Regions from separate parts of the Peribacillus sp. FSL K6-5616 genome, predicted to be linked through region 2. Evidence: a T-box and tRNA genes for the amino acid it is inferred to sense, from the RefSeq annotation. Region 2 holds a T-box; the other holds one or more tRNA genes.

Region 1 (6,035 bases), 730 kb from region 2:
GTCTCTCGTTGAGACAGTGCCCAGATCGTTACACCTTTCGTGCGGGTCGGAACTTACCCGACAAGGAATTTCGCTACCTTAGGACCGTTATAGTTACGGCCGCCGTTTACTGGGGCTTCGGTTCAAAGCTTCGCTTGCGCTAACCTCTCCCCTTAACCTTCCAGCACCGGGCAGGTGTCAGCCCCTATACTTCGCCTTGCGGCTTCGCAGAGACCTGTGTTTTTGCTAAACAGTCGCCTGGGCCTATTCACTGCGGCTTTTCTGGGCTATTCACCCTAAAAAGCACCCCTTCTCCCGAAGTTACGGGGTCATTTTGCCGAGTTCCTTAACGAGAGTTCTCTCGCACACCTTAGGATTCTCTCCTCGCCTACCTGTGTCGGTTTGCGGTACGGGCACCTTACATCTCACTAGAGGCTTTTCTTGGCAGCGTGGAATCAGGAACTTCGGTACTATATTTCCCTCGCCATCACAGCTCCGCCTTAATGGAAACGGGATTTGCCTCGTTTCCGGCCTAACTGCTTGGACGCGCATATCCAACAGCGCGCTTACCCTATCCTTCTGCGTCCCCCCATCGTTCAAACGATGTATAGGTGGTACAGGAATATCAACCTGTTGTCCATCGCCTACGCCTTTCGGCCTCGGCTTAGGTCCCGACTAACCCTGAGCGGACGAGCCTTCCTCAGGAAACCTTAGGCATTCGGTGGAAGGGATTCTCACCCTTCTTTCGCTACTCATACCGGCATTCTCACTTCTAAGCGCTCCACCAGTCCTTCCGGTCTGACTTCAACGCCCTTAGAACGCTCTCCTACCATCGACACCATACGGTGTCAATCCACAGCTTCGGTGATACGTTTAGCCCCGGTACATTTTCGGCGCGGAGTCACTCGACCAGTGAGCTATTACGCACTCTTTAAATGGTGGCTGCTTCTAAGCCAACATCCTGGTTGTCTAAGCAACTCCACATCCTTTTCCACTTAACGTATACTTTGGGACCTTAGCTGGTGGTCTGGGCTGTTTCCCTTTCGACTACGGATCTTATCACTCGCAGTCTGACTCCCAAGAATAAGTATTTGGCATTCGGAGTTTGACTGAATTCGGTAACCCGTTGGGGGCCCCTAGTCCAATCAGTGCTCTACCTCCAATACTCTCATCTTGAGGCTAGCCCTAAAGCTATTTCGGAGAGAACCAGCTATCTCCAGGTTCGATTGGAATTTCTCCGCTACCCACACCTCATCCCCGCACTTTTCAACGTGCGTGGGTTCGGGCCTCCATTCAGTGTTACCTGAACTTCACCCTGGACATGGGTAGATCACCTGGTTTCGGGTCTACGACCTCATACTCATTCGCCCTATTCAGACTCGCTTTCGCTGCGGCTCCGTCTCATCAACTTAACCTCGCATGAAATCGTAACTCGCCGGTTCATTCTACAAAAGGCACGCCATTACCCATTAACGGGCTTTGACTACTTGTAGGCACACGGTTTCAGGATCTATTTCACTCCCCTTCCGGGGTGCTTTTCACCTTTCCCTCACGGTACTGGTTCACTATCGGTCACTAGGGAGTATTTAGCCTTGGGAGATGGTCCTCCCTGCTTCCGACGGGATTTCTCGTGTCCCGCCGTACTCAGGATCCACTCAGGAGGGAACGAAGTTTCAACTACAGGGTTTTTACCTTCTTCGACGGACCTTTCCAGGTCGCTTCATTTACCCCGTTCCTTTGTAACTCCATGTTGAGTGTCCTACAACCCCAAGAGGCAAGCCTCTTGGTTTGGGCTAATTCCGTTTCGCTCGCCGCTACTCAGGAAATCGCGTTTGCTTTCTCTTCCTCCGGGTACTTAGATGTTTCAGTTCCCCGGGTCTGCCTTCAGTACCCTATGTATTCAGGTAAAGATACTGTTCCATTACGAACAGTGGGTTTCCCCATTCGGAAATCTCCGGATCAAAGCTTACTTACAGCTCCCCGAAGCATATCGGTGTTAGTCCCGTCCTTCATCGGCTCCTAGTGCCAAGGCATCCACCGTGCGCCCTTTCTAACTTAACCGTTAAAAAAGATCTTACAGATGCTTTGAAAAAAATTAATTGCCTTCTATCTATTATCTAGTTTTCAAGGAACAAAGCAGAAAGAATCCATCACATCGTGATGACTGTCTTTCCTATTTGAATGAATTACTCATTCAAAACTGAACAAAACAAAAGCGCTCTCGTAATTATCCTTAGAAAGGAGGTGATCCAGCCGCACCTTCCGATACGGCTACCTTGTTACGACTTCACCCCAATCATCTGTCCCACCTTAGGCGGCTGGCTCCATGAAGGTTACCTCACCGACTTCGGGTGTTACAAACTCTCGTGGTGTGACGGGCGGTGTGTACAAGGCCCGGGAACGTATTCACCGCGGCATGCTGATCCGCGATTACTAGCGATTCCGGCTTCATGCAGGCGAGTTGCAGCCTGCAATCCGAACTGAGAATGGCTTTATGGGATTCGCTTACCTTCGCAGGTTTGCAGCCCTTTGTACCATCCATTGTAGCACGTGTGTAGCCCAGGTCATAAGGGGCATGATGATTTGACGTCATCCCCACCTTCCTCCGGTTTGTCACCGGCAGTCACCTTAGAGTGCCCAACTGAATGCTGGCAACTAAGATCAAGGGTTGCGCTCGTTGCGGGACTTAACCCAACATCTCACGACACGAGCTGACGACAACCATGCACCACCTGTCACTCTGTCCCCCGAAGGGGAAAGCCCTATCTCTAGGGTTGTCAGAGGATGTCAAGACCTGGTAAGGTTCTTCGCGTTGCTTCGAATTAAACCACATGCTCCACCGCTTGTGCGGGCCCCCGTCAATTCCTTTGAGTTTCAGCCTTGCGGCCGTACTCCCCAGGCGGAGTGCTTAATGCGTTAGCTGCAGCACTAAAGGGCGGAAACCCTCTAACACTTAGCACTCATCGTTTACGGCGTGGACTACCAGGGTATCTAATCCTGTTTGCTCCCCACGCTTTCGCGCCTCAGTGTCAGTTACAGACCAGAAAGTCGCCTTCGCCACTGGTGTTCCTCCAAATCTCTACGCATTTCACCGCTACACTTGGAATTCCACTTTCCTCTTCTGCACTCAAGTTCCCCAGTTTCCAATGACCCTCCACGGTTGAGCCGTGGGCTTTCACATCAGACTTAAGGAACCACCTGCGCGCGCTTTACGCCCAATAATTCCGGACAACGCTTGCCACCTACGTATTACCGCGGCTGCTGGCACGTAGTTAGCCGTGGCTTTCTGGTTAGGTACCGTCAAGGTACCAGCAGTTACTCTGGTACTTGTTCTTCCCTAACAACAGAACTTTACGACCCGAAGGCCTTCTTCGTTCACGCGGCGTTGCTCCGTCAGACTTTCGTCCATTGCGGAAGATTCCCTACTGCTGCCTCCCGTAGGAGTCTGGGCCGTGTCTCAGTCCCAGTGTGGCCGATCACCCTCTCAGGTCGGCTACGCATCGTCGCCTTGGTGAGCCATTACCTCACCAACTAGCTAATGCGCCGCGGGCCCATCTATAAGTGACAGCGTAAACCGTCTTTCCATCTTCTCTCATGCGAGAAAAGAACGTATCCGGTATTAGCTCCGGTTTCCCGAAGTTATCCCAGTCTTATAGGCAGGTTGCCCACGTGTTACTCACCCGTCCGCCGCTAATCTCAGGGAGCAAGCTCCCATCGATTCGCTCGACTTGCATGTATTAGGCACGCCGCCAGCGTTCGTCCTGAGCCAGGATCAAACTCTCCGAAGAAATGTTTGACTTGCTCATTTGCTTTTTTGATAGTGTGTGCTCACTTAAAATTTAACGTTGGCGCTTTGTTTTGTTCAGTTTTCAAAGAGCAATTTGACTCTTCTTAAAGAATCAACTTTCATATCATAACAAACCCAAATCGGCTTGTCAAGTTTTTTTGGTGGAGCCTAGCGGGATCGAACCGCTGACCTCCTGCGTGCAAGGCAGGCGCTCTCCCAGCTGAGCTAAGGCCCCAAAAAATAATGGTCGGGAAGACAGGATTCGAACCTGCGACCCCTTGGTCCCAAACCAAGTGCTCTACCAAGCTGAGCTACTTCCCGAAAAAAACATGGTGCGCCCGGCGGGAGTCGAACCTACAACCTTCTGATTCGTAGTCAGATGCTCTATCCAATTGAGCTACGGGCGCATATTAAGATGGTGCCGAGGACCGGAATCGAACCGGTACGGTAGTCACCTACCGCAGGATTTTAAGTCCTGTGCGTCTGCCAGTTCCGCCACCCCGGCATAAATAAATAGTGGAGCGGAAGACGGGATTCGAACCCGCGACCCCAACCTTGGCAAGGTTGTATTCTACCACTGAACTACTTCCGCGAACATGCGGGTGAAGGGACTTGAACCCCCACGCCTTGCGGCGCCAGATCCTAAGTCTGGTGCGTCTGCCAATTCCGCCACACCCGCATAATAAAATGGTGAGCCATGAAGGATTCGAACCTTCGACCCTCTGATTAAAAGTCAGATGCTCTACCAACTGAGCTAATGGCTCATATAAACTATTTATATATGCTATATCAAGCTTGTATGAAAATGGTGCCGGCAAGAGGACTTGAACCCCCAACCTACTGATTACAAGTCAGTTGCTCTACCAGTTGAGCTACACCGGCAAGTGTAAAAATGGTGGAGGATGACGGGATCGAACCGCCGACCCTCTGCTTGTAAGGCAGATGCTCTCCCAGCTGAGCTAATCCTCCATATATAACTGCTTGGCGGCGTCCTACTCTCACAGGGGGAAACCCCCAACTACCATCGGCGCTGAAGAGCTTAACTGCCGTGTTCGGAATGGGAACGGGTGTGACCTCTTCGCTATCGCCACCAAACATAAAAGGAACGTTGTTCCTTCAAAACTAGATAATAAGAAGGTATTTCATTTTTTAAAAAGCGTTGGTTAAGTCCTCGATCTATTAGTATCAGTCAGCTCCACATGTCACCATGCTTCCACCTCTGACCTATCAACCTGATCATCTTTCAGGGATCTTACTAGCTTGCGCCATGGGAAATCTCATCTTGAGGGGGGCTTCATGCTTAGATGCTTTCAGCACTTATCCCGTCCGCACGTAGCTACCCAGCTATGCCTTTGGCAAGACAACTGGTACACCAGCGGTGCGTCCATCCCGGTCCTCTCGTACTAAGGACAGCTCCTCTCAAATTTCCTGCGCCCGCGACGGATAGGGACCGAACTGTCTCACGACGTTCTGAACCCAGCTCGCGTACCGCTTTAATGGGCGAACAGCCCAACCCTTGGGACCGACTACAGCCCCAGGATGCGATGAGCCGACATCGAGGTGCCAAACCTCCCCGTCGATGTGGACTCTTGGGGGAGATAAGCCTGTTATCCCCGGGGTAGCTTTTATCCGTTGAGCGATGGCCCTTCCATGCGGAACCACCGGATCACTAAGCCCGACTTTCGTCCCTGCTCGACTTGTAGGTCTCGCAGTCAAGCTCCCTTGTGCCTTTACACTCTACGAATGATTTCCAACCATTCTGAGGGAACCTTTGGGCGCCTCCGTTACTCTTTAGGAGGCGACCGCCCCAGTCAAACTGCCCACCTGACACTGTCTCCCACCCCGATAAGGGGCGCGGGTTAGAATTTCAATACAGCCAGGGTAGTATCCCACCAACGCCTCCACCGAAGCTGGCGCTCCGGCTTCTCAGGCTCCTACCTATCCTGTACAAGCTGTACCAAAATTCAATATCAGGCTGCAGTAAAGCTCCACGGGGTCTTTCCGTCCTGTCGCGGGTAACCTGCATCTTCACAGGTACTATAATTTCACCGAGTCTCTCGTTGAGACAGTGCCCAGATCGTTACACCTTTCGTGCGGGTCGGAACTTACCCGACAAGGAATTTCGCTACCTTAGGACCGTTATAGTTACGGCCGCCGTTTACTGGGGCTTCGGTTCAAAGCTTCGCTTGCGCTAACCTCTCCCCTTAACCTTCCAGCACCGGGCAGGTGTCAGCCCCTATACTTCGCCTTGCGGCTTCGCAGAGACCTG
Region 2 (6,035 bases):
GGAAGGCCATTGATGATATGGGAGCAGACGCGGATGCCATGTTTGCGCAGTTTATCGACACCTTCTTTGTAGCAATCGAAGTCATGGGCGCGGTTGATCATCGTTGCGGTCTTTTCATGGACCGTCTGAAGACCCAACTCGACCCAAAGGTAAGTGCGTTCGTTCAAATCCGCTAAATACTCGACTACATCATCTGGAAGGCAATCCGGGCGTGTCGCGATGGAGAGTCCGACGACACCTTCCTGGGTCAATACACTTTCATATTTCTCGCGAAGCTCTGCCACGGGTGCATGTGTATTCGTGAATGCTTGGAAATAGGCCATATATTTTCCATCTTTCCATTTATGGTGCATCCGTTCGCTGATTTTCTTAAACTGGACGTCCAAGGGTTCAACCCTGCTGCCAGCGAAGTCACCAGAGCCTGAGGCACTGCAGAAGGTACAGCCGCCATGTGCGACGGTGCCATCACGGTTCGGACAGTCAAAACCGCCATCCAGGGCAACTTTAAAGACCTTGTGTCCAAAATGTTCTCTCAGGTGGTAATTCCATGTATGATATCGTTTGTTGTCCGTTGCATATATAAACGGGTTTGCTTGATTCAAATCAGCAACCTCCTAAATAAAATAAAGCGCAACATATATTATACAACATTCTCGCAGCTAGGTCTTTTTTTGAAAAATAAGCGTATACTGTATACTTGAAGGCTAAATATTTTGCTGCTATTTCCAGTTTATCTTTGAATGACTATATCCAATCGGGAGCTGATGGACATGACCGGTCAAGTTGAAGAAGCGATCAAACAAATGAAAAAGAAATTAGCCGAAAATAATCAGGTGATCGAAGTAAATGAAGATGGGTTCACATACAAAGCCACTTGCACCTTCAATTCACCTGCTTCGGATGAACAAATTCATTCCTTTGAAAAGAAAACCGGACTGCTTCTGCCTGATGATTATAAGGAGTTTTTAAAAATAACCAATGGATGCCGTCTGTTCGATAATGTGGAATCAGGCGGGGAAAACGATTTATACAGCTTGGATGATATTATTAATTACACATATGAAAATTCCTACGAGGGATGCTATAAAGTGGCCTGCATTTATCAAGATAATATTGTGATCGATGGGGAAGCCGTCGCCAAAGGCGATAAGGAGTATTTAATGGTAAAAGGCCATATCGATGATTTTGAAGAAGGCGAGAAGCTCCATATGGGCTTTGCCGAATGGATCGAGCAGTTCATTTCCCATCAAGGTGAGAAGTTTTGGGATAAAGGTTGATTGCTCAAAAAAAAATGATAATCCTCCCGTTATTTGCTCAAACTAGAAAAGATGATTCCGAATCATCCAAATGAGACGCGAAGGAGAGGGTTTGAAATGGCAACCAGACAATCCGTCGATCATTTTTTAGAGCAATGTGAAGGGGCTCTCCATTTTGCAGAGTTTGAATTTAACGAGGCCTCACGGCAGGAGCATTATGATGATGAACAATTTCAAAATTCGCAAAGGTATATCGAAGAGGCTTTGACGGATATGGAACGATTGTATGCCAGTTCGAATGACCAGCAACGGGAAATGCTTTCGCGGATGAAGCAGCAGTTGAACGAATTGAGGAATGAAATGATTTTACTGCGACATTAAATGAGCGGGGGAGCTATGAATGAATAGCTCCCTTTTTTGCACGAATTTTCCTGAATTCGCATATATAATGAAAAACCTGTCGATAATGTTTATGTACGGCTATTGCAATTATCGGTGAAATTGACTAGAATGAAATAAAATCAATATTCTCATAAAGACTATGATGAGGAATAGTAGCGGTTTAAACCAGTAAAGAGAGTTGACGGATGGTGCAAGTCAACCTGGGACGGTCGCGAACTCGCCTTGGAGTCCCGGGTGTGAATGAATAAGTAATGCCTGGCGTTTTAATCCATGTTACGGATGTTTTAAGCTGGGCGGATTTTAGCTATCGCCAATGTGGGTGGTACCGCGGGAAGATATACATAATCCTCTCGTCCCTATTTTGGGATGAGGGGTTTTTTATTGTTTTTTATACGGAAATTAGGAGGAAATCATATGAGTTTTGACCATAGAAGCATAGAAACGAAATGGCAAAAGTATTGGGAAGGCAATAAGACATTCAAAACGGGTGAAGAAAGCGGCAAACGCAAATTCTACGCGCTGGATATGTTCCCATATCCTTCAGGGGCTGGTCTTCATGTGGGGCACCCAGAAGGTTATACGGCAAGCGACATCCTGGCACGGATGAAACGGGCACAGGGGTATAATGTATTGCATCCGATCGGCTGGGACGCTTTTGGACTTCCGGCAGAGCAATATGCGATCGATACGGGAAATGATCCAGCTGAATTCACGGAGCACAACATCAATACGTTCCGCCGCCAAATCAAAGCCCTTGGTTTTTCTTATGATTGGGATCGTGAAATAAACACGACAGATCCCGACTATTACAAATGGACGCAATGGATCTTCTTGAAATTATATGAAAAGGGCCTTGCCTATATTGATGAAGTGGCCGTTAACTGGTGTCCTGCACTTGGTACGGTATTGGCGAATGAAGAAGTAATCGATGGGAAAAGTGAGCGTGGAGGCCATCCTGTTGAGCGCCGCCCAATGAAACAGTGGATGCTTCGCATCACGGCGTATGCTGATCGTTTAATCGACGATCTGAATGATGTGGATTGGCCGGAAAACATCAAGGATATGCAGCGTAACTGGATTGGCCGTTCCGAGGGAGCGGAGGTTACATTCAATATCGATGGCTTTGATGAAACATTCACGGTGTTCACGACTCGTCCGGATACGTTATTCGGTGCAACATATGCCGTATTGGCACCTGAACATCCGTTTGTCGATAAAATTACGACAGCTGATCAAAGTGCGGCAGTTGAGGCCTATTTAGATGAAGTGAAACATAAAAGCGACTTGGAAAGAACAGACTTGGCAAAGGATAAATCAGGCGTGTTCACGGGGGCTTATGCGATTAACCCGGTAAACGGCGAAAAAATGCCGATCTGGATTGCCGATTATGTGTTGATCAGCTACGGAACAGGAGCAATCATGGCCGTTCCTGCCCATGATGAGCGAGATTATGAATTCGCAGTAAAGTTCGACTTGCCGATCAAGGAAGTCGTAGCTGGCGGAGATGTGACAAGTGAAGCATATACAGGCGATGGACTTCATGTGAATTCGGAATTCCTTGATGGGTTGAATAAGGAAGAAGCCATTTCGACCATGATCAAATGGCTGGAAGAAAAAGAAATCGGCACGAAAAAAATAACATACCGCCTTCGCGACTGGTTATTCAGCCGTCAGCGTTACTGGGGTGAACCGATTCCAATCATCCATTGGGAAGACGGCACGATGTCTCCAGTGAAGGAAGAAGAACTTCCATTGATTTTACCGAAAACTACGGACATTAAGCCTTCGGGTACAGGTGAATCACCACTTGCGAACATATCGGAATGGGTGAATGTAACGGATGAAAACGGACGAAAAGGACGCCGTGAGACGAACACGATGCCACAGTGGGCAGGAAGCAGCTGGTACTTCCTTCGTTATATCGATCCGGATAACAAAGAAGCACTTGCCGATCCGGAAAAATTAAAAGAATGGATGCCGGTCGACATTTATATTGGCGGCGCTGAGCATGCGGTGCTTCACTTGCTTTACGCTCGTTTCTGGCATAAATTCCTGTACGATATCGGTGTCGTGCCAACGAAGGAACCGTTCCAGAACCTATTTAACCAAGGAATGATCCTTGGTGAGAATAATGAAAAAATGAGTAAATCCAAAGGGAACGTCGTGAATCCGGATGATATCGTGGAAAGCCATGGTGCCGATACACTTCGCATGTACGAAATGTTCATGGGGCCATTGGATGCTTCGATTGCCTGGTCCACAAACGGATTGGACGGTTCTCGCAGATTCCTTGACCGTATCTGGCGTTTATTAGTCAACGATGACGGGACGATCACAGATAAGATGACAGAGACGGATGACACGGGCAAGCTCGAAAAAGTCTATCATCAAACGGTTAAAAAAGTGACCGAGAACTATGAGGAATTGAAATTCAATACGGCGATTTCACAATTGATGGTATTCATTAATGATGCTTATAAAGCGGATTCGCTTCCTAAGGTGTATATCGAAGGCTTCGTAAAGCTGCTTGCACCAGTTGCACCTCATATCGCCGAGGAGCTTTGGTCTAAACTGGGCCATTCCGAGAGCATCACGTACGGAACATGGCCGGCTTTCGACGAAGCGAAGTTAGTGGATAACGAAGTCGAAATCGTCATCCAAATCAACGGAAAAGTCAAAGCGAAATTAATGGTGCCGACTGACACTACGAGAGAAAAACTGGAAGAAATCGCGATGGGTGATGATTCCATCAAAGAACAAATCGATGGGAAAACCGTTCGTAAAGTGATTTCCGTACCAGGTAAATTAGTCAATATCGTCGCAAACTAAATAAAAATGATTGGAAGCTGTCCCGCATATTTTTACTGCTGGGACAGCTTTTTTTCGTGGCATTGGCTGACCATGGGAAAAAGGTCATGTTAGGATACTCACCGATTTGACTCTATTAGCATCCAATCTGCCAAATGGACATCTACTATCGTCATGAGAGGAAATCGGAACGCAAATATCTTGCTTAATTGGTTCGTGCGAATCATTTTTCAGCTCTATGGCCAAATAAATCAAGCATTTGACATAAAAAAGGGAAAAAATTGGTTGATAAAATTTTACAGTGTGATAGTTTGGTATAGTACTGTTATTTTTTAACCAATTATTGGAGGGAAAACCGTGAAATTTAAGAATGTGAGTCGAATTACGGCGTGTGCACTAATTTTTGCACTGATTTTCAGCTTGATGGTTCCACTGAATTCTCAAGCAGCAGCTGCAGCACCCGTTGAAAATGTAAAAACGATTAAAAATGGGGACACTCTGGACGGAAAGTTTGAAAAACCGGATGTTCAATGGTACCAAATCAGTCCCACAACAGAAGAAGTACAAAAGTTCTCCCATATTGAGTTCGAAGTCAATTCGGACAAAATCTTGAATATCTCCGTATATCAAGATAAAGAAAAAGCAGAAAAAGATGAGAGCAATTATATTGTCTCTTCTTATCCTGATGAAAAAGCTGTAGTCGATTTCCCATATGCTTGGGAAGGCACATATTATGTTAAAGTTGAATATTTCGGCGATACGGATGATGAGGGAAATCCCATTCCGGATGCGGAAAATGTAGCTGAATACTCCATCAATGCGCATTCAGTGACATTGCCGCCATCTGCCGGGGACGAAGGGGAGGAGCTTGAATCTTGCCCGGTTGAAGTGAGTGTAAACGATAAGAAAACGGGAGAATCCATGTTGAAAACACTCCGCGTGTTTAGAGATGAAGTTCTCACGAAGTCATCTGAGGGACGTACCCTTTCCTCTTTATACTATAAAGCTTCGCCATTCCTGGCCCTCCATCTGGCTGGTAATAAAACGGCAAGGGAAGCCGTTTATAATCACTTAGTCGAGATTAAGCCCCTTATCGAGGATCTTAATGAAAATGGAGCAAGCAGTACGGCAGTCATTAGCAACAAGCAGCAAGAAGCGATCAAGGCCTTATTCAAAAAGTCGGCAGATGTTGCTCCGGCCGGATTGAAAAAGGATATGGACGCCATTGCAAAGAAAATCAATCTTGATAAGCTTGCAGGTGAGAGGATCGTCGATATCGCAAGCAAAGCGGGAATCGAACTTCCTGCTTCGAAAAATGTAAAGAACAAATATATCGTCAAACTTAAACCAGGGAAGTCATTAAGCGCTGTCCAATCCAAGATAAGCGGAAAAGGATATGGAACATTATCGGCACCTAAGCAACAAGAGGTTCTGTATGATGATATGTATGTCGTCGAGTTAAAGAACCAAGCTAAAATGAGCACAGCAGCTCTTTCCGGTATCGAAAAACTTCCAGAAGTGGAATATATCGAAGCGGTAAAAACGTACAAAGCACTTTCTGCCGACATT

The links. A T-box is a leader RNA that pairs with one kind of tRNA and senses whether it is charged. The one in region 2 lies ahead of leuS (leucine--tRNA ligase), so its partner is inferred to be a tRNA-Leu.
Region 1: it encodes a tRNA-Leu, which carries the amino acid that the T-box ahead of leuS (leucine--tRNA ligase) is inferred to sense. The anticodon was not compared.

Annotation. Positions count from the first base shown of each region.
Region 1 covers NZ_JBBOYT010000001.1:5,144,945-5,150,979, reverse strand. The annotation lists rRNA gene MHB45_RS25065 (23S ribosomal RNA) at 1-2,040, opposite strand, end outside; rRNA gene MHB45_RS25060 (16S ribosomal RNA) at 2,217-3,767, opposite strand; tRNA gene MHB45_RS25055 (tRNA-Ala) at 3,926-4,001, opposite strand; tRNA gene MHB45_RS25050 (tRNA-Pro) at 4,011-4,087, opposite strand; tRNA gene MHB45_RS25045 (tRNA-Arg) at 4,097-4,173, opposite strand; tRNA gene MHB45_RS25040 (tRNA-Leu) at 4,183-4,271, opposite strand; tRNA gene MHB45_RS25035 (tRNA-Gly) at 4,284-4,358, opposite strand; tRNA gene MHB45_RS25030 (tRNA-Leu) at 4,364-4,445, opposite strand; tRNA gene MHB45_RS25025 (tRNA-Lys) at 4,455-4,530, opposite strand; tRNA gene MHB45_RS25020 (tRNA-Thr) at 4,573-4,648, opposite strand; tRNA gene MHB45_RS25015 (tRNA-Val) at 4,660-4,735, opposite strand; rRNA gene rrf (5S ribosomal RNA) at 4,746-4,861, opposite strand; rRNA gene MHB45_RS25005 (23S ribosomal RNA) at 4,926-6,035, opposite strand, start outside.
Region 2 covers NZ_JBBOYT010000001.1:4,410,624-4,416,658, reverse strand. The annotation lists gene MHB45_RS21365 (TIGR01212 family radical SAM protein) at 1-602, opposite strand, end outside; gene MHB45_RS21360 (SMI1/KNR4 family protein) at 771-1,277, shown strand; gene MHB45_RS21355 (DUF2524 family protein) at 1,374-1,637, shown strand; T-box leader at 1,789-2,019, shown strand; gene leuS (leucine--tRNA ligase) at 2,073-4,487, shown strand; gene MHB45_RS21345 (Ig-like domain-containing protein) at 4,824-6,035, shown strand, end outside.